Regions from separate parts of the Bradyrhizobium sp. CCGB20 genome, predicted to be linked through region 2. Evidence: riboswitches for the same ligand, from Rfam matches in the RefSeq annotation. Region 2 holds a riboswitch; each other region holds the start of a gene.
What was found. Region 2 has a riboswitch for cobalamin ahead of NLM15_RS15175 (DUF1636 domain-containing protein). Riboswitches for the same ligand answer to the same signal wherever they lie in the genome.
Positions count from the first base shown of each region.

Region 1: linked by a shared signal. The riboswitch ahead of NLM15_RS14295 (TonB-dependent receptor domain-containing protein) and the one ahead of NLM15_RS15175 (DUF1636 domain-containing protein) in region 2 are both predicted to bind cobalamin.
Region 3: linked by a shared signal. The riboswitch ahead of NLM15_RS07765 (ribonucleoside-diphosphate reductase subunit alpha) and the one ahead of NLM15_RS15175 (DUF1636 domain-containing protein) in region 2 are both predicted to bind cobalamin.
Region 4: linked by a shared signal. The riboswitch ahead of NLM15_RS23500 (TonB-dependent siderophore receptor) and the one ahead of NLM15_RS15175 (DUF1636 domain-containing protein) in region 2 are both predicted to bind cobalamin.

Region 1 is NZ_JANADN010000001.1:3,094,818-3,100,139, forward strand. Features, by position in the region: gene NLM15_RS14285 (MFS transporter) at 1-907, shown strand, start outside; gene NLM15_RS14290 (GFA family protein) at 1,042-1,449, opposite strand; gene NLM15_RS14295 (TonB-dependent receptor domain-containing protein) at 1,593-3,968, opposite strand; cobalamin riboswitch at 4,165-4,373, opposite strand; gene NLM15_RS14300 (bifunctional 2-polyprenyl-6-hydroxyphenol methylase/3-demethylubiquinol 3-O-methyltransferase UbiG) at 4,669-5,322, shown strand, end outside.
Region 2 is NZ_JANADN010000001.1:3,307,372-3,312,693, forward strand. Features, by position in the region: gene NLM15_RS15165 (cobyric acid synthase) at 1-1,091, opposite strand, end outside; gene cobO (cob(I)yrinic acid a,c-diamide adenosyltransferase) at 1,103-1,738, opposite strand; cobalamin riboswitch at 1,779-1,997, shown strand; gene NLM15_RS15175 (DUF1636 domain-containing protein) at 2,093-2,467, shown strand; gene cobW (cobalamin biosynthesis protein CobW) at 2,464-3,513, shown strand; gene cobN (cobaltochelatase subunit CobN) at 3,513-5,322, shown strand, end outside.
Region 3 is NZ_JANADN010000001.1:1,682,793-1,688,114, reverse strand. Features, by position in the region: gene NLM15_RS07770 (hypothetical protein) at 149-421, shown strand; cobalamin riboswitch at 771-987, shown strand; gene NLM15_RS07765 (ribonucleoside-diphosphate reductase subunit alpha) at 1,105-4,008, shown strand; gene NLM15_RS07760 (ribonucleotide-diphosphate reductase subunit beta) at 4,019-5,173, shown strand.
Region 4 is NZ_JANADN010000001.1:5,082,089-5,087,410, reverse strand. Features, by position in the region: gene NLM15_RS23520 (hypothetical protein) at 67-243, shown strand; gene NLM15_RS23515 (hypothetical protein) at 396-608, shown strand; gene NLM15_RS23510 (hypothetical protein) at 711-968, shown strand; gene NLM15_RS23505 (hypothetical protein) at 1,123-1,344, shown strand; cobalamin riboswitch at 1,419-1,633, shown strand; gene NLM15_RS23500 (TonB-dependent siderophore receptor) at 2,080-3,858, shown strand; gene NLM15_RS23495 (DUF6925 family protein) at 3,883-4,893, shown strand; gene NLM15_RS23490 (hypothetical protein) at 4,957-5,322, shown strand, end outside.

The DNA of each region.
Region 1 (5,322 bases), 210 kb from region 2:
GGGGACTGCGATCTGGTCGCTGGCAGGCCTCGGATTTGCCGGCGCCTACATGCCCGGCCTGAAGGCGCTGACCGACCGGCTTCCCTCAGGCGACACCTCGCGGGCCGTCACGCTGTACACGTCGAGCTTCTCGGTCGGCGTCGGCCTCTCGTTCCTGGTGGCACAGATCATCGCCGACAAATGGGGATGGCGAAGCGCATTCCTCGTCACGGGGTTCGGGCCGATCGCAATGGTCATCGCGTGCCTTCTGATGCACGAGCGGCGGCCCGCGCCGAAGGCTGGGCGCCTGCTCAACTTCGCGCCCGTTTTCGCCAACCGCGAGGCGCTCGGTTACATCTTCGGTTACGGCGCCCATTGCTTCGAACTCTATGGCATCCGCACCTGGCTGGTCGGGTTCTGGACCTTCGTTGTTGCGCATCAAGGTGCGCCGTCCTGGATGACGCCGGTTCTGATGAGCTTCTGCTTCGCAGTCATCTCGATGCCCGCCAGTATCCTCGGCAACGAAGCCGCGCTGAAATTCGGGCGACATCGGGCGATCACGGTTGTGATGATTGCATCGGCTTGCGTTGCACTGGTCATCGGGCTCAACGCGACGGCTCCGGCATGGGTACTCGCACTGCTTCTGCTCCTTTATGGCCTGACGGTGCCGGCCGATTCCGGCGCGTTGACTGCCGGCATGTCCGCAGCGGCCGTGCCCGAGCACCGTGGCGCAACTCTGGCCTTGCACTCCACCGTTGGCTTTGGCCTGTCGGCCGTTGGTGCCTGGGGCACGGGCGCCGCGCTCGACATGGCAGGCGGCCCGCAGCACGCGAACGGCTGGCTGCTGGCGTTCATCGTCCTTGCGGCCGGGATAGCGCTGGGGCCCTTGGCGCTGCTCTGGGCACGCGGGAGCGGGCGACGGAGCTGAGGAACTCAAGAGATGGCTTGTCGGGTGGCCAGGCGAGGCAGCCTCGGTCATGAATGCCTTGGCATGCGTGCCGCTCGAGCGACGACGGCAACGCGAAAAGCTGGCGCGAAGCCGTGCCGCGTCACCTCTCCCCGCTACGGCTGCGGAGGATAGCGGTCAAACGCCGGCAGCTCGTGCGCATGTTCCATCCAGCGAAGACGTTCGGCGACCTGGATGTGCATCGTCGCCGGTACGGCATCGGGATCGTCGTAGGTCGCGCTCTGGACGTCGATGACCCCGGGGAGCATGTTGGCATTGACGTAGAACAGGCCGGTTCCGCAATTGCCGCAAAAGTGCCGCCGGCCGTGTTCGGAGGAGGTGTAGACCCTGGGCTCGCCCGTCGTCACCTTGACGGCATCATCCGCGTACATCGTCCAGCCGACGACCGGAGCGCCGGCGTGCAGTCTGCAGTCGCGGCAGTGACACAGCGCATGCACGATCGCCTCACCCTCGACCTGATAACGGATTGCGCCACAGTGACAGCCGCCGGTGATGGTGCTCATGCGTTGCTCCCGATTGAAGGCCGGTTTCGGCGATCGATAACTCTCGAGACTTGCTGCTTCAACGGCGTAATCGATGTGCGATTGCGTCCTACTGTCGCGTGACAACTGCTGCCATCACAGTCGTGGTGATTGCATTCGGTCCATCACCACCTGAATGAAGCCGCGACCTCGTAGCTGCGCGGCGCGCCCAGGATGATCTGATCGGTATAGCCGGGATCGCCCCATGCCGCGTAGAGCTTGTTCGTCAGGTTCTTCACGCGAAAGCTGATCCGGGTCCGGTCGACGCCCGGGAAGTAGGCTTTTGGGATATCGACGAACGCGAACGCGTCGAAGATCGTGTAGGCGTTCATCGTGACCAGATTGTCCTGGAAGTTGAAGCGGTCGCCGACGTGACGGACGAGGCCGCCGATCTCCACCGGCAGTTTCGTGTCGAAGCGGTAGGACGCCCCCGCATTGGCGACGAAGTTCGGAACGTTGGGCGGCGTCTTGCCCGAATAGGATTGGAAGTCGCCATTGCCGTCGACATAGTTGAAGTCGATGAAGCGCGACTGCACGAAGGCGACGTTGCCCCAGAGCTTCAGGCCGCCGACCGGGTTGACCGCCGCGGCGATCTCGACCCCCTTGGAGGCGATCTTGCCCGCGACGTTGAAGACGATGCCGCTTTCGGGGACGTAGACGTTCTTGCGCTCGATGTCGAAGGCCGAGAACGTGGCCTCCGCGCGCTTGTCGGCCGATTGCAGCTTCACGCCGGTCTCGTAGGTGCGCGACGTCGTCAGCAGCAGTGGCACCTGCGGTGCGAGGATGAAGATGTTGGCGACCGTCGGGTCCGCCGCCGTCGCGTACTGGCTGTACAGCATGACGCCCGGGGTGACCTCCCAGGTATAGCCGACCCGGCCGGTGACCGGGTTGAACGTCTTCGAGAACGGATAGCCGCGGTCGGTGCGCAACACGCCGTCCGGCGAGAAGCGCGTGCGCGACAGCTCGATGTCCTCGAAGCGGATGCCGCCGATCAGTGCGAAGCTCGAGGTCAGCTTCAGCCGGTCCTCGAACGCGAGCGAGGCGGAGTTGAGGTGCGTGTAGATCTTCTCGTCGCTGCGTGGCCCGTAAAGCCCGCGGTCCGGATTGATCAGGTCGACCGTGTCCGAGAAGAACAGGGTGTCCTGCGAGACGTTGAACTGCGAGCTGCTGGCCATGACGGTGGCGACGAAACGGTTGTCCATCCCACTGAAGTTGGAATTGACGGTGAGGTCGGTGATGTTGCCGTAGAGCCGCTGCGCGTGATCCAGCGCCAGCCGCTCGCGATAGACGTTGTTCGGCCCGGAATCGTCAAACGAGTTGATCTCGTTGTTGAACCAGTGCCGGTGCGCATCATAGCCGTAGACCTGGCTCCGCAGCGAGACGTTGTTGGTGATGTCCCACTGGAAGCCGCTGCGCAGCCAGAGCTCGCTGGCGCCGCTGTGATTGTCGAGCACGTTGTAGGTGGTGGTGAGCGTGCGCGCGTCCACGGTGACGGGGTTGAGCGTCCCGGTGTGGCCGTTGAGATAGTAGTTGGTCCACTGGCCCGAGACGATGCCCGATGTCGGCACGATGCCCGGCGCGTTGGCGGGCACCAGCGGCGTGCCCCAGTAGAAGCGGTCCTTGTCCTGCCTGTATTCGGCCGCGCCCCAGATCTTCAAGCTCTCGTTGACGCGGTAGTTCAGCTGTCCCGAGACGTTGCTGAGCTTCGCATAGGTGTCGTCGATGAAGCTCTTGTCGTTGGAATGGCTGATGTCGAAGCGGTAGTCGAGGCCGTTGACGAGCGTGCTGCCGCCCGATCCGTATCCGGCGCGATAGCCGTTGAAGGAGTCGTAGGACGCGAACGCGTCGTTGACGACAGGCCCGGTGTGCGGCGCCTTGGTCACGTAGTTGACGGCGCCGCCGGTCGCGCCAAGGCCGGCGATCAGCGAGTCAGGCCCCTTGATGATCTCCACCTGCTGCAGATTGGCGGTGTCCATGGGGCGGCCGGTCATGGTCGACGGCCCGATCGAAATGCCGTTGTAGAGGGTGGAAATCTGGTCGCCGGAAAAGCCGCGCATCGAGAAGATGGCGGGTGCGCCGGGCGCATCGCCGCCGGTCACGCCGACCGCCGCCTTGGCCGCGTCAGTGGTGGTCCTGATGCCGAGGAGCCGCATGGTCTGCTGGTCGATGACCTCGACGGTCGCCGGCGTTTCCCGTGCCGTGATCCCGAGCCGGGAGCCGACCTCGGTGACGGCGGCCGTGTTGAGCGGCGTCTGCACCTGATCGCTCGGAGACTGGGTTGCCGGAACGGCGACGGCTGAGGCGGCGCGATTGCGCCCCGTGGCCCGGCGCGCGGTCCGCGACCTCTGATTGCCGGGGCTGACAGCAGGAGCCGGCCTGGGTGTGGCCGGAGAGACGGTCACCGGGTCGATCTCGCGGGAGGCGTTATCGCGGGCCGCGGCCTGCGCCACCGCGACGGAGGACAGCGATGTCGAGAGCAGCAAGGCGAGCACGGCAGGCATGGCCTGCGAGACGCTGATCCGGACACGCCAATACCCCGGCGCAATGCCGGCATCGAAATGAAGATTTTGCACAACAACGCTCTGCGGCGACGCAAACAGACCGTCACCGCGGTTGCCTTAGTCATCTGCCTTCGCCCCAGGCGGCAGATGCACCGGCTACTTCAAGACATCGGGGCACCCCGCCCAATGCGTTCGCGCGTGACTCATGGCTGGCAGCAGGTTTCCTGGCTCGCGGGTCATCGCCTTCGACCGCCTTCCCAGAGGCCCAAGCGGGGCTCCAGTGGTTCGTTTGGTCGTCGGCTATCCGCCTACAGTTGCGGGGGCAGCCGCGGAATTGCCCACCGATGTGGACGCACCGCATTCCCTTAAGTAGCCCTTGCGGACACTACCGATCACGAAACTGGCATCCGGCGATGAGCCCGTCAACATCCGCCGGGCCTCTTCGGCTGGCTGGTGCTGCGATGGCGGCATTGTGTTGCTGTTTTGCCCGAGCTGTCGCCTGGTCGCAGCTCCAGCGCCCGGCCACTTCCGGTCTACGCGGGTGAGCCGCGGCTGTCAGGAAGGCGCCTGTGCGCCGCAACCGGTCTACCTCCGCTTGTCCGCGGCCCCGAACTCGCCTTCGACAGCCTTCATTTGAATGATGACGAGACAGTTGAACGCGACCACTCTTCGTCAAAAGGTCTGAATGAGGTCGGGAGAGATGAGCACTTGTCCGGCATGTGGCAATGCATCAACTGCCAAATTATTCGAAGTGACCGCAGATCAGGCCTCTCGATCCTTCGTCAATCCGCGCCAGTATCCGGATCGCTTTCGAAAATTAACACACCACCTGTCGGTTCTCTGGGGGCGCGACACCTGCGATATCCGCAAATGCGCAGATTGCGGATTCGGTTTTGCAGATCCCTTCGTCGCGGGGGGCGCGGAGTTTTATAACCTGGCCGCGCCGCACCCTTCCTATCCAGCCATGAAATGGGAGTATGCAAGGACAATCGAAGAGCTGAACGGCCTCGGCACCGCCGGAAAAACTGCGATCGATGTGGGGGCGGGGTTCGGGTATTTTCTCGATCACATCAAGGACAGATTCTTTCACGCGTCCGATATTTACGCGGTCGACTACAACGAAACGGCGCAACAGGCATTGCGATCGAAAGGCTACAAGACCTTTTCGGTCGACTTTCGAGAGGAGGGCTTCGCCCCCATGAAGGAGGCCTTCGACGTCATCTTCATGTTTCAGGTGTTCGAGCACATGGACCGGGTAGATGACGTCTTCGCTCGATTGAAATACCTCCTCAAGGCGAAAGGCTCTGTCTTCATCGCCGTGCCGAACGAAATCCGAACGAACTACATGGAGTGC
Region 2 (5,322 bases):
GTTTCCACGTCCAGAAGTCCGAGGCCCGGTGTGTCGCCTGCGGGGCCTTCGATCCCTTCGGGGTCGGCGACGCTGCGTCCGAGTATCTGATAGCCGCCGCAGAGGCCGAGCACATGGCCGCCCCTGCGGTGATGCGCGAGCAGATCGATGTCCCAGCCCTGAGCGCGCAAGAAGGCCAGATCGCCGCGGGTGGATTTCGAGCCGGGGATGATGACGAGGCGGACGTCGCCGGGAATCGCTTGGCCCGGGCGGACCATCACGAGATCGACGTTCGCCTCGAGCTTGAGCGGATCGAGGTCGTCGAAATTGGCGATCCGCGACAGTGCGAGACAGGCGATCTTGCACTGCCCGGGCTTGCGCGCATCGCTGAGGCCCAGCGCATCCTCGGCCGGCAGCTCGCCGGCACGCGCGAACCAGGGCAGCACGCCAAGGCCGCGCCATGCGGTCTTCTGCTCGATCAGCCTGTAGCCGTCGTCGAACAGGGTGGGATCGCCACGGAACTTGTTGATGACAAAACCCTGGATCATCGCGGCATCATCGGGGTCGATCACCGTCTTGATGCCGACGAGCTGGGCGATGACGCCGCCGCGATCGATGTCGCCGACCAGCACCACCGGCACGTCGGCCTTGCGCGCAAAGCCCATATTGGCGATGTCGGCCTTGCGCAGATTCACCTCGGCCGGACTGCCGGCGCCTTCGACCAGCACCAGATCTGCGCGCGTCTTCAGCCGCTCGAAGCTTTCCAGCACGGCGCCCATCAGCGACGGCTTCATCGCCGCGTAGTCGCGCGCCCGCGCGGTCGCGATGCGCTTTCCGTGAACGATCACCTGTGCGCCGACATCGGTCTCGGGCTTGAGCAGCACCGGGTTCATGTCGGTGTGCGGCTCGACGCCGGCGGCGAGGGCCTGCAACGCCTGGGCGCGGCCGATCTCGCCGCCGTCGACGGTGACGGCCGCATTGTTCGACATGTTCTGCGGCTTGAACGGCAGCACGCGCAGGCCGCGCCGCGTGAAGGCGCGCGCGAGACCGGCGACGATGAGCGACTTGCCCACGTCCGAGCCGGCTCCCTGGATCATCAGCGCACGCGCCATCGGGAGGATCTTCAGAACTCGACGCCGGCTTGCGCCTTGATGCCGGAGCGGAACGGATGCTTGACCAGCGTCATCTCGGTGACGAGATCGGCGATCTCGATCAGCTCGTCCTTGGCGTTGCGCCCGGTGAGGACGACATGGGTCATCGGCGGCTTCTGCGTCGTCAGGAACTCGACCACTTCGGCGATGTCGAGATAGTCATAGCGCAGCGCGATGTTGATCTCGTCGAGCACGACCATGCGCAGGCTGGAATCGAGGATCAGCTCCTTGGCCTTCTCCCAGCCGGCACGCGCGGCGGCGATGTCGCGGGTGCGGTCCTGCGTCTCCCAGGTGAAGCCTTCGCCCATGGCGTGGAACTGGCAGAGGTCGCCGAAATGGCCGGTGAGCAGGCGCCGCTCGCCGGTATCCCAGGCGCCCTTGATGAACTGCACGACGGCGCAGGGGAAGCCATGGGCGACGCAGCGGACGATCATGCCGAAGGCGGAGGAGGACTTGCCCTTGCCGGCGCCGGTATGGACGATGATGAGGCCCTTTTCGCCGCTCTTGGTCGCCATGATCTTGTCGCGGGCGGCCTTCTTCTTCGCCATTTTCGCGGCGTGGCGGGCGTCGGTTTCCTCAGCTGTTTGGGTATCCGGTTCAGGCGTCATCGGTCCCGGTCCTTCGGCTTGACAAGAGGCGGCCGGGGGCAAATGGTGGCCCGGCGTTGGTTCCTGTCCTATGACAGGCGAAGAGGGAATGCGATAGGGTCCGAATCGGCAAGATTTAGGTCCAAAATGCAGCCGCCCCCGCGACCGTGACCGGAGAGATGCCCGAAGCCACTGATCCCCAGGGATCGGGAAGGCGGGGATCGAAGGGGAAAACCCTGCTCCGCAAGCCGGGAGACCTGCCAGCGCGGACGAGTTTTGGACCGGCGGACGGGGTGTTCCGCGACGGGGAAACGGGCCTTCAAAAGAACGGTCCGTGTGCCTCATCGCCTCCCGATGTTTATCCTGGAAGAGGCGATGACCGTCACACTTCACGTCTGTATCACCTGCCGTGCCGGCGAGACGCCTGGCGAGGGCGAGGCGACGCCCGGCAAGCGCCTGCATGGTGCGATCCTCGACGCCGGCGTGCCCGACGGCGTCAATGTGGTTCCCGTTGAATGCTTGTCGGCATGCAGCCAGGGGTGCTCGGTCGCGCTCAGCGCGCCCGGCCGCTGGTCCTATGTCTATGGCCGCCTGTCGGACGCGAACGCGCGCGACGTGGTCGCCGGCGCCGCGGCCTATGCGGCCGCGCCTGACGGTCTCGTGCCCTGGCGCAGCCGCCCGGAAATATTCCGCAAGCAATCGCTTGCCCGCATTCCCCCCATTGCCGTCGTGCCGGAGGCCGCTGAATGAACTCGCTCGCAAAAGTCCCGGTGACGGTGGTCACGGGTTTTCTCGGCTCCGGCAAGACGACGCTGATCCAGCATCTGCTCGCAAACCCTGACGGCAAGAAGCTCGCCGTGCTCGTCAACGAGTTCGGTAGCGAGGGCGTCGACGGCGAGATCCTGAAATCCTGCGCCGATGCGAACTGTCCGGAAGAGAACATCGTCGAGCTCGCCAATGGCTGCATCTGCTGCACCGTCGCCGACGATTTCATTCCGACCATGGAAAAGCTGCTGGCGCGCCCGGTGCGGCCCGATCACATCCTGATCGAGACCTCGGGCCTGGCACTGCCGAAGCCGTTGCTGAAGGCGTTCGACTGGCCGGAGATTCGTTCGCGCATCACGGTCGATGGCGTGATCGCGCTCGCCGATGCGGAGGCCGTTGCCGCCGGCCGCTTCGCGCCCGACCCGATTGCTGTCGAAGCGCAGCGCGCGGCGGACGAGAGTCTGGATCACGAGACGCCGCTGTCGGAAGTGTTCGAGGACCAGATCGCCTGCGCGGACATCGTGCTGCTGACCAAGGCCGATCTCGCCGGCAGCGCAGGCATCGAAGCCGCCAAGGCCGCGATCACCGCCGAGATGCCGCGCCGCGTGCCGATGCTCCCCGTGACCGACGGTGCGATCGATGCGCGCGTCATCCTCGGCCTCGGCGCTGCCGCCGAGAACGATCTCGCCGCGCGCCCCTCGCATCATGACGGCGAGGAAGAGCACGAGCATGACGATTTCGCATCCGTCGTGATCGATCTTCCGGAGGTTACGGACGTCGACACGCTGGTCGCTTCGGTCCAGCGCCTGGCGCGCGAGCAGAACGTGCTGCGTGCCAAGGGCTATATCGCGGTTGCGGGCAAGCCGATGCGCCTGTTGCTGCAAGCCGTCGGCGAGCGCGTGCGCCACCAGTTCGACAAGCCCTGGGGCGCAGGCAGCAGGCAGTCGAAGCTCGTCGTGATCGGCGAGCACGGCGATATCGACGAGGCCGCGATTAGGTCAGGACTTGGTCTTTCAGGATCTGGCATCTGATGCACGTCGTCTTCCGCGAGAGCCGCGGTCTCGAGGAGACCGCGACGCCAAGGGACATCGGCCAGGACCCGGCCGATCTCGTGGTGCTCTCGTATTCGGATTCCGATCTTGCCGCGTTCGCGGCCGGCTGGCGGCGCGGCCGTGACAGCCTGCCGTCGCTGCGGCTCGCCAATCTCGCGGAGCTGCGTCATCCGCTGTCGGTCGACACCTATGTCGAGCGCACGCTGTCGCGGGCGCGCGGCATCCTGGTGCGGCTGATCGGCGGCGAGTCCTATTGGCCATATGGGTTAGCTGCCCTGCAACAGCTCGCCAAGGATCGCAACATCGTACTGGCTGTGCTGCCGGCCGATGGCCGCGACGACACGCGGCTCGATGCGTACTCCACGCTGCCGGTCTCGACGCTGCGGCGGCTCAAGGTGCTCTGCGACACCGGTGGGCCGGTCGCCGCGCAAGCCGCGATCGCGCAGCTCGCGCTGGCTTCGGGGCTCTATGCCGGCCCCGTCGTCGGCGAGATGACCGTGCCCGAGATGGGATTTTACGATCCCGCGCGGGGAGTGATTGCGGCACCGGCAGCGAGCCAGGGGAATCCGCTCGCGCTCGTGACCTTCTATCGCTCTTATCTCACCGCGGCGGACACCGGCCCGGTCGATGCCCTGATCGCGGCGCTGCGTGAGAAGGGATTTGATGCCTACGGCGTGTTCGTTGCCTCGCTGAAGGCTGCGGGTGTTGCGGATTGGCTGCGAGCGTATTTCGCCAAGAATCCTCCGGCCGCGATCGTGAATGCGACGGCGTTCTCTGCGGCAGGCGACGACGGCACGACGCCGTTCGATGCCGCATCCTGTCCCGTGTTCCAGGTCGCGCTCTCCACGGCGCGGCGCGCGGACTGGGCGGAGTCGCTGCGCGGCCTGTCGCCCGGCGACCTCGCGATGCATGTGGTGCTGCCGGAGGTCGACGGCCGTGTGTTCACGGGCGTGGTAAGTTTCAAATCGGCCGCGGAGCGTGATCCCGATCTGCAATTTTCGCATCTGGCGCACAGGCCGGACGAAGAGCGCGTGACGGCCGTCGCCGCGCGCGTTGCGGCCTGGCGTCGCCTCGCGGAGAAGCCGACTTCCGAGAAGCGCGTTGCGATCGTGCTCTCGAACTATCCGGGCCGTCCGCACCAGATCGCGCATGCGGTGGGGCTCGATGCGCTGGCGTCCGTCGAGGCCTTGCTGTCCGACCTGACAGAGGTCGGCTTCGATGTCGCGCCGGTCCACGCGCTCGGCGGGACGCTGCTCGAGCGGAAATTGACCTGGAGTGTCGCGGAGTATTGCGCGGCACTCTCGCGTCTCCCGCAGGTCCTGCAGGATGATCTTGTGCAAGCCTGGGGTGGCCCGGAGGATGACCCGGGTTGTCGTGACGGCGCATTCCATTTCGCGGCTATCGCTTGCGGCCAATCGATCATCGCGGTTCAGCCGGAACGCGGCGATGCGACCACCCGCGATGCCGACTATCACGATCTCGCCCGCACGCCGCGCCATGCCTATGTCGCGTTCTATCTCTGGCTCAGGCAGCAGGGCTGTGATGCCGTCGTGCACATGGGGGCGCACGGCACGCTGGAATGGCTGCCCGGAAAATCGGTGGCGCTGTCGTCGCGCTGCTGGCCGGAAGCCCTGATCGGCGATCTGCCCGTCGTCTATCCCTTCATCGTCAACGATCCCGGCGAGGCCGCGCAGGCCAAACGGCGTCTGGGTGCCGTGACCATCGGCCATCTGCCGCCGCCGCTCGAGCAATCCGCGGTGCCGGAAGGCCTGCGCCGGCTCGAGCGTC
Region 3 (5,322 bases), 1.6 Mb from region 2:
CGAATCCGGAAAATTCCAGCTCCGGCTGGCCTAGTTTTGGAGAGCGTTTCAAAACCCTCGGGACTCTAACTGCCGCTGGATGACAATTCAGTGGCAGGTCACCGCGAGCATAATGCTAACAATAACCACAACAAAGAGGAGTGGTGCCATGAACCTCGGCGGCTCGCTCGTTGTTTTGGTGGCGTCGGATGCAGGTCTTCTTTGCACTGTCATTCTTTTGGACGGGAATTTCGTCCGTGGAGTGAATTCGCGCGGCCTCAATGCCGATCTGGTTCGCGCGAGTTCATTCCTCGATGTCTTGCTCCGGCGCTTTCGCCGACGGACCCTTCTGAACGGAAGCGAGTTGCGAGCGGCAGTGATGTCGTTAGGCTATCAAGCTGAACTGGAAGGACATGCTCAGGGTCATCCGGCATGGCGCTGATGAATGTCATTCCGGTCGTCGCGACAAATTTTCGACGCGGCCTATGCCGTCCGGCCAGCCTACGGGCTTAGGTTTGTACACGCCGGCATTGGCGACGAAGTTCGGAACGTCAACGGAGTCACGAAGAATGTGATCGAACTCGCCATGGTCGGATATCGTAGAAATGTCGATAAGAGCCAAAGCAAGATCAGTTTCCAACGCGAGTGCGCAGGCCTCACCGTTCTACCCAAATCTATGAGCACACGTTTGCCTGCGAATCGGGAGCTTTCAGAGCCCGTGAGATTCCAGCATTCCGCAGGCAAATCGGTATCGGCACGTTATCAGCCATTGACAGGAGGCCCGAACCATCGCTACATATAGTAATCATGGTTCCACCGGATCGCAAGATTTAGTGGCTAAGAGGGAAGCCGGTGACTGCGCTTTGGCGTGGAATTCCGGCGCTGCCCCCGCAACTGTCAGCAGCGAGCTGTTTCCGAAAATCGTCACTGGCGCTATCTGCACCGGGAAGACGGGAAGCGAGCAACGACCTGCGAGCCAGGAGACCTGCCGTGATGATCTGAACGTCCACGGGCGGGGTGTCCCGGCGGTCGCTTGCATGCGCCGTCGGCATCATTCCGCCGGCGATCTGCAGCGTCCTTCCTCAACGCCCCGTTCAAACACAACGCGCATCACGGGGCCTATTGATGTCACTGAACCTGCACGACGCGGAAGGCGCTTCCGCACCCATCATCCAGTTGCGTCCACAATCACTTGCGGCTGCTTTCAGCGAGCCGGCCATGCAGATCATCCGCCGCAATGGAAAGGTCTCGCCATTCGATTCCGCCAAGATAGCTGTTGCCATGACCAAGGCCTTCCTTGCGGTCGAAGGCACCAGCGCGGTCGCCTCGCGCCGTGTCCATGAGAGCGTCGAGCAGCTGACGGCCGAGATCGTCGCAGCGCTGATGCGGCGCGCAGGCGAAGGACGCACCTTCCATATCGAGGATGTGCAGGACCAGGTCGAGCTCGCCCTGATGCGCAGCGAGCACCACAAGGTCGCGCGCGCCTATGTGCTGTACCGCGAAGAGCGATCGCGCCAGCGCGCAGAAGAGGCGGCTGCGCAGCCAGCGCCCGTTGCCGTTCCGGAGCTACACGTCACGCTTGCTGACGGCTCGCGCATCGGCCTCGATACCAGGCGTCTCGCGCTGATCATCGGCGAAGCCTGCGCGGGGCTCGACGGCGTCTCCGCCGCCCCGGTGCTGGCCGAGACCACCCGCAATCTCTACGACGGCATCAGCCAGGACGAGCTAGCGCTGGCCTCGATCATGGCCGCGCGCACGCTGGTCGAGCAGGAGCCGAACTATGCTTATGTCAGCGCGCGTCTGCTGCTCGACAAGCTCCGCGGCGAAGTGCTCTCGCATGTCCACGGCATTCCCTCGTCCGCCTCGCAGGCCGACATGGCGACCCGCTATGCCGAATACTTCCCGGCCTATGTGAAAGCCGGCATTGCTGCCGAACTGCTCGATCCCGAGCTCTCCCGTTTCGACCTCGGCCGGATCGCCACGGCGCTGAAGCCGGAGCGCGACCTGAACTTCCAGTTCCTCGGTCTCCAGACCCTTTACGACCGCTACTTCCTGCATGAGCGCGGCAAGCGCATCGAGTTGCCGCAGGCGTTCTTCATGCGCGTCGCTATGAGTCTTGCGGTCCGCGAGATCGACCGCGAAGCCAGGGCGATCGAGTTCTACGATCTGCTGTCGTCGTTCGACTTCATGGCTTCGACGCCGACGCTGTTCAATTCGGGCACGCTGCGCCCGCAATTATCATCCTGCTTCCTCACCACCGTCTCCGATGACCTCGACGGCATCTTCAAATCCATCAAGGACAACGCGCTGCTGGCAAGATACTCCGGCGGGCTCGGCAACGACTGGACGCCGGTCCGCGGTCTCGGCGCCCACATCAAGGGCACCAATGGCGAGAGCCAGGGCATCATCCCGTTCCTGAAGGTCGCCAACGACACCGCGATCGCCGTCAACCAGGGCGGCAAGCGCAAGGGCGCGGTCTGCGCCTATCTCGAGACCTGGCACGTCGACATCGAGGAGTTCCTCGATCTGCGCAAGAACACCGGCGACGATCGCCGCCGCACCCACGACATGAACACCGCCAATTGGGTGCCTGATCTGTTCATGCAGCGCGTCGATGCCGACGGTGAGTGGACATTGTTCTCGCCGGACGAGACGCCCGACCTGCACGATCTCTATGGCACTGCGTTCAAGACCGCGTATGAGGGCTATGAAGCCAAGGCGAAGGCCGGCGGCCTACGCGTGTTCAAGACGGTGCGCGCGACCGACCTCTGGCGCCGCATGCTGACCATGCTGTTCGAGACCGGCCATCCCTGGATCACCTTCAAGGACCCCTGCAATCTGCGTTCGCCGCAGCGGCACATGGGCGTGATCCATTCCTCGAATCTCTGCACCGAGATCACGCTCAACACCTCGGCCGACGAGGTCGCAGTCTGCAATCTCGGCTCCGTCAACATGCTCGCCCATGTCGGCCTTGACGGTATCGACCAGGCCAAGTTGAAGCGGACGGTCACGACCGCCGTGCGGATGCTCGACAACGTCATCGACATCAGTTTTTACACGATCCCGGAGGCGCGTCGTTCGAACATGCGCCACCGGCCGGTCGGCCTCGGCCTGATGGGTTTTCAGGAGGCGCTTCAAGTCCAGCGTATCCCGATCGCGTCCGAGGCGGCGGTGACCTTTGCCGACGTCAGCATGGAAGCGATCTCGTTCTACGCGATCGAGGCGTCCTCCGATCTCGCCGCCGAGCGCGGCCGCTATGCGAGCTTCGAGGGTTCGCTATGGTCGAAGGCGATTTTGCCGCTCGACTCCATGCAGTTCGTCGCCGAGTCCCGCGGTGGGTTCGGTGCGGACCGCTCCTCGACGCGGGATTGGGATCGCCTGCGCAAGAAGGTCACCGCCAGCGGCATGCGCAACTCGAACGTGATGGCGATCGCGCCGACCGCGACGATCTCCAACATCTGCGGCGTTTCGCAGTCGATCGAGCCGAACTACCAGAACCTGTTCGTCAAATCGAACATGTCCGGCGACTTCACCGTCGTGAACGAGTTCCTCGTTCGTGATCTCAAGGCGAGGGGATTATGGGACGAGGTGATGGTCTCCGACCTCAAATATTTCGACGGCAGCGTCGGCCAGATCGACCGCGTCCCTGACGATCTGAAAGCGCTCTACGCCACCGCCTTCGAGATCGACAGCGCCTGGTTGATCGAGGCCGCCGCGCGCCGGCAGAAGTGGATCGACCAGTCGCAGTCGCTCAATCTCTACATCGCCAATCCCTCCGGCAAGAAGCTCGATGCGCTCTATCGGCTGGCTTGGCGGCACGGCTTGAAGACCACCTATTACCTGCGCTCGCGCAGCGCCACGCATGTCGAGAAGTCGACGCTCAAGGGAACCGACGGCAAGCTCAACGCGGTGTCTGCATCTGAAGCTCTCTCGCACGCCCCGATCATGATCCCGGCGGCGGCAGCTCCCGATCTCGAAGGCATCAAGGCCTGCCGGATCGACGATCCCGAATGCGAAGCGTGCCAGTGAGGAGATGACGATGCTCGATTGGTCCGACACCGAAACCACGGCGGCGACTCCGGCTGCCTCAAGCCTCGCCACCGCGCTCCGTCCGCAGACCCAGCTCAGGCTCGAGCCGGTCGACCCCACCGGCTTGGGTGCGATAGATCGCGGCGGCGGCCGGGTCTCGGTCGACGAGAAGCGGATGATCAACTGCCGCGCCGACGTCAACCAGCTGCTGCCGCTGAAATACAAATGGGCCTGGGAGAAATATCTCTCCGGCTGCAACAATCACTGGATGCCGACCGAAGTCTCGATGCAGGCCGACATAGCCCTGTGGAAGTCGCGGGACGGGCTGACGGAAGACGAGCGGCGCGCGATCAAGCGCAATCTCGGCTTCTTCGCGGCCTCCGAATCCCTCGTCGCCAACAACATCGTGCTGGCGATCTATCGGCACCTCACCAACCCGGAATGCCGCCAGTACTTGCTGCGGCAGGCCTTCGAGGAGGCGGTGCATACCCATACCTTCCAATACATCGTCGAAAGCCTCGGCCTCGATGAGGGCGAGCTGTTCAACATGTACCGCGAGGTACCTTCGATCACCGACAAGGCGGCCTGGGCGCTCAAGCACACGCAGCATCTCGACGATGCTTCGTTTCAGACGCGCACGCCGGACAATGACCGCGCCTTTCTGCGCGATCTCGTCGCCTTCTACGTCGTGTTCGAGGGGATGTGGTTCTACACCGGCTTTGCGCAGATCCTCTCGCTCGGCCGCCGCAACAAGATGGTCGGCATCGCCGAGCAGTATCAGTACATCCTCCGTGACGAGAGCATCCATCTCAACTTTGGGATCGACGTGATCAACCAGATCAAGATCGAGAATCCGCACCTGTGGACGCCAGCGTTCCAGGACGAGGTACGCGGCATGATCCGCGAGGCGGCGGAGCTGGAGGCCGCCTATGGACGCGACACGATGCCGAGGGGCTTCCTCGGGCTCAATGCGGCACTGTGCGAACAGTACATGCACTTCATCGCTAACCGTCGCTGTGCGCAGATCGGACTTTCGCCTGTATTCGCCGAGGTCGAGAACCCGTTCCCGTGGATGTCGGAGACGATGGATTTGAAGAAGGAGAAGAACTTCTTCGAGACCCGCGTCATCGAATACCAGAACGGAGGTGCCTTGACTTGGGAATGACAAGAGCAGCGCCCCGAAAGCATCGCTACGGTTTGCGAGGTCGTTCGGCGCTCGCCGCTGCGAGAGTGGAACGTTGCGGAAGATCTTCCTCGATCAGATCCCTCCCGTCAGACCTCACGATTTGTTCTTTTGACAGATCTGGCGTCACG
Region 4 (5,322 bases), 1.8 Mb from region 2:
GTTCGCAGTGACGTATTTCCCGGGCTTAGGTTACGTGTCCTTGAGGCGTTTGACGGGGACACGCCAATGACAGAACTTGAGGACAGGCTGGAGCGGTTTGAGACTCTCACCGCCGAATGCGAGCTGATTGCCAAGCTCGCCACCGACAGCACCAAGCGCGAATTTTATTTGAAGCTCGGGGAGCAGTACCGCCAGCTGGCGGTCGATATGCGGTACGTGATCGCGGCCAGGGCCGCGGCCTGAGGCCGGCTGCAAGCCGTTCTTAATGTTTGGCGCGCATCCTCCTGGATGCGAGCGTCGCGATCCATGATTGCTCGCGGTGGGAATGCCGAGGTCCGTTGCGATGCAGCGTATCTCGCCGACGTCGCTTTGCCGCTCCTTACCAGGGCAATCCCATGCGCCTGCTTGCAGTCCTCATCTTCGCGCTCATGACGGCGGCCTGCAACCAGGAGCAGGACATCACCGGCTCGACGCCGGTCTGCGCGATGCGGAACTACAGCTCCTACAATCCCCGCGACATGAACCAGTGCGTGGCCGCCTGCAAGGCGTGCGACCACGGCAACACGGTCACCTGCACCACGTCATGCACCCTCAAGGGCGCCCACTGAGCGGCGGAGGTTCCTGGAGCCGGGACTGACGGTGCTCGGGCACCGGAACGATTCACAAGGGTTAATCATTGAAGGGATGGGCAGGACGCGGAGTCCTATGGAATGGGTATGCTCGATCCCGGTCGGTTCCTGGTGTCGTGCTCGCATTGCAATGCATGGCCGATGGCGGCCAACGTAAAGCGTGCGAGCTGGTCGGCCTCGCCGCACGAGGTCCGCTTCGTATGCCCGCGCTGCCGCCGCGAGGAGACCGCCATCATCTCCGCCTCGGGTGAGCTGACCCCGATCCGGCGCATCGACGTCCCGCCGCGCGACGTCACCGCGGCCTGGGCGCAGGCCCAGCGGCCAAGAGGGCGGGCATAGCCCGCCCGTCACAGCGCAGAGGGCGCGCGTAGCCCGCCCGTCACGATAGGACAAGGGCGGGCGTAGTCGGTTCTGCAAAGGCCCGGTGCCGTTTTGGAACCCGGCCGACCGCCAGGAGTTTTAGCCCGACATCAAACGCATCAAGGTCCTGCGAATGATCAGCGAGCATTTCGACACCCGCACACGGATCAACATGAAGCTGGCGCTGGATCGGGTCTGCCGCAATCGCCCGGTCGGCGAGGACCACGACTTCCGCAGGTCCGTTGCCGAACACATCATCCGATGCGCGCTCACGGGCCGCACCGGCATCGGCCAGCTCGTCGATGCCGGCGAGCGGGCGATGATCAGCACGCGTCAGCAGCGGGAGCCGACCTGATTGCGCCAGGTCAACCTGCGCGCGGTGCTGCGACGATCATGCAATCAGCCGATTGACTCACCGCTCCAACGACCCGTAAATTGGAACCTGACGGTTCTCCTCACGGAGATCAAAAGGGAACGTTGTGCGGGATTGTCCCAACGCCGGGATATTCTCAATGCAGCGGCTGCCCCCGCAACTGTAAGCGGTGAATCTTTCGTCATATGCCACTGGGAATCTCGGTCCTGGGAAGGCGACGTAAGGTATCGACCCGCGAGCCAGGAGACCTGCCGTCAGCCGTGGTCACACGCGAAGATGTCGGTCGGGGAGTACAGACATTAGCTTCACCGGAGCAATCGATCGCTCCGTGAAACCTCGTTCGCTGTGACGTGCCACTGACGTCATACCGAGGTTACAAGAGTGTCCCGTATTGTCTCTGCCGCCAGGCGCCTCAGCGCCGGCCTCTTCACGTCTGTTTTCCTGTATTCGTTCAATCCTTCCGCCGCGTTCGCCCAACAATCGGCATCGCCCAATCTGCTGCCCCCGGTCGAGGTCGGGCCATCCGAGCGTACGGCCAGGCCACCGGTCGTACGACATGCGCCTGACAAGCCCGAGCGCAGGCGTGTCGTTCGAGCGCTGAGACCGGAGCCGCCGGTATCGCCCCCCGTTGCCGGTGTATCCGCTGCCAATCTGTTTCCAACCGTCGTTGTCAGTCCAACGGGCATTGTCACTCCGACCAATCTGGTCTCGAGCTCGATGACCGTCCTGACCGCCGGGGATATGGAGCGCGATCAGCGCCGGACTGCGTCCGATGCGCTCAGCGCCGTTCCCGGGCTCAACCTCGTCCAGACCGGCGGACCGGGCGGACAGACGTCGGTCTTCATGCGCGGAACGAACTCCAATCACACCAAGGTCCTGATCGACGGTATCGACGTCAGTGATCCCGGCAATCCGAACCGATCGTTCGACTTCGGCCAGTTGTTGACCTCCGACATTCAGCAGATCGAAGTCCTGCGCGGCCCGCAGGGTGGTCTCTACGGCGCGGATGCGCTGGGGGGCGTGATTTCCATCGTGACCAAAAAGGGTGATGGTCCCGCTCGCGCGACCGGCTCGGTCGAGGGAGGCTCGTTCGGGACGTTCAATCAGACGGCAGGTCTGAGCGGGTCACAGGACCACTTCAACTATGCCTTCAACGTCGCGCATTTTCGCGCAAGCGACGTGCCGGTGACGCCTGTCGAACTGCTGCCGCCGGGCCAGAAGGCGATCGGCAATTCCTACGACAACATGACCTATTCGACCAAGCTCGGCGCCGATGTCAGCGAAAACCTGACGCTCAATGGCGTCGCGCGCTACACCGACGCCACGCTGCGCTTCACGGGAGACACGTTTGATCCCGTAACACTTGCCAGCTTTCCCGCCGCCGCGCAAAGCACGCAGACCGTGCACCAGCTGTTCACGCGCGGCGAGGCGGTCTGGTCCGTTCTCGACGACCGGATGAAGAGCTATTTCGGCGTCAACTACACCAACCACTGGAACCACAACATTTCGCCGGGCGATGCGATGCCGACCATCACCACCGGCGATCGGGTCAAATACGATTGGCACACCACCACACGGCTCGCGCCCAACAACAATGTCATCATCGGCGCCGAGCATGAGACCGAAACGCTGCAAACGGCGACGGTCTCCGCCCAGAACGTCAACAAGGCAGGATATGTGGAGTTGCAGTCCCAGTTCGTGGACCGCGTCTTCTTCACGGCCAATGTCCGGCAGGACGACAACGAGCGGTTCGGCGAGCACCCGACCTTTCGCCTGACGTCAGCCGTGATCGTGCCGGTCACGGACACGAAGTTCAGGGGAAGCTACGGCACGGGATTCAAGGCGCCAACGCTCAACCAGCTTTACGTCAGCTTTCCTGCGTTCTTCTTCTTTGCGAATCCCAACCTCAAACCCGAAGAAAGCGTTGGATACGACGCAGGCTTCGAGCAGCCCTTGTTCAATGATCGCGTTCGCTTCGGGTCGACCTACTTCCGCAACAACATCACGGACCTGATCCAGAGCACGTTCGATCCCGTGACATTCACGAGCACCAACACGAATATCGGCAAGGCCATCACGGAAGGCACGGAAAGCTTCGTCGCCGCCGCAATCACCGACCGGCTCCGCGTTCGTGCCGATTACACTTTTACCCGCGCCGTCGATGCGACGGCGGGACTGGAGCTGCTGAGGCGTCCGAAGGAGAAGTGGAGCGCGAATGTCATCTGGAATCCGATCGATCCGCTCACGCTGTCCGCGACCGTGCTGCACGTCGGAAGTTTCGTGGACGGCAACCGCGACTTCAGCATTCCGCGTCTGCTGGCGCCGGCCTACACTGTCGTCAATGTGGCCGCCGAATATCTGGTCACCGATCAGATCAAGGTATTTGGCCGGGTCGATAATCTCGCCAATGTGCGCTACCAAAATCCGACAGGCTTTCTACAGCCGGGACTCGGCGTCTATGGCGGCATTCGCCTTGCGAATTACGACGTCAGATAGCGGGACTCCGGAGGAAGCGATCTCATGACGACAGCCGATCCGATCATGGACTTGCTTGCAGGTCAGCTTGCCGATGCCGAGGCGGGTTGGAGCATCGGTACGTTCGGGGCCATTGCCGAGTTCACGCGCGAGCTCGGCGATGCCTTGGACACGGAGCGGTCTCGCAACGGGATCAGCGTTGTGACGGAGAAGGGTGGGATACGCATCGCCTCCCACCCCGACCTGCGCCTCATCGCGTCGGAATCGCCGACCACCGAAAGCTGGAGTCACCGCGTCGCGATGTGTCTTCCGCATGAAGCGGGCATCATGAGTGGCCGCACGGTGCTGACGGAAATCGGTCCTGATCGCGCAGCGCTGCGCCATCGGGATCGCAACGGCATCCTGTTCGACCTTGGCCTTGGAGCATTGCAGATCGACGCCTGCATCCGGACCGGCGAGGCGGATGTCGTCGCCGCGCTCAGGAGCCGTGCGGGGCAATCCGTGTTCGCGCCGGATAGCGATGCCATGCGGGTCATCCTCGCCGCCAATCCGCATCGCGTCTTCATCAGCCGGATCGGGCGGGCCGAAGTGTTCCAGCCGATCCCGCCACCGGGCGGCAAAAGCCCTGATGGTCCGCACACGCACGTCCTGCCAAAGCTGCTCGCGCATCGCCGCACCCATGCTGCGACCGAGCCGCTGCCTGATGGCTGGATCCCCTGTGCGCATCTTTATCCGGCCCATCCGCTGCGCGATCAACTCGGCCGCCAGCACCCGTTTCGGCCGGATCAGCACGCAGCTTTCCAGGCCCTGCTCGAACGCTACGGGCTGCCGGAGCTGACGGCGCTCAAAAGCAACGTAATCGGAGCCGTCGCGAAGGGGCGGGGACCTGAGACCGTGACGCTTCCGTCCGACCGCACTGCGCGCGCCGCAGTTCGGGTGACCGTGCGGCAGCTCGCGGCCGCGGAACCGCGCGCGCCGTTGCTTCTCGCCTGGCTCGCCGCATACGACCGGCGCGATCCGACCGAGGCCGAAGACCCCATGGAGGCCCTTCACTAAAGCCCGGATGCACTGACCCCATACCCGCAAAATGTGCTACAAATCCTGCAAGGAGATCGTTTCATGACTGTCACTATCCTGCCGCCTCATGCCGACCGCTTCCGCCTTCATCCGGTTGCGCCGCGCCTTGCGCCGATGTTCTGCTTTGCGCTGCTGACCCTGTCATGCGCGCTCGCCAGCTTTGCGCTGGCCTGCGCAACGCCGTTTGCGGCCTTCGCGGTCGTCGCGGCCGCGATGCTGCCGCTGCGTCCGGCGCTGCTCGTCGTCACCGGCGCCTGGCTCGTGAATCAGACGATCGGTTTCGGCGTGCTGCACTATCCGATCGACGGCAGCACCATTGCCTGGGGTTTTGCGATTGGCGCCGCGGCGCTTCTATCGACCGTAGCAGCATCGGCTGTGCTCCGCATGCTGCCGCAGGGCCGTGCGCCG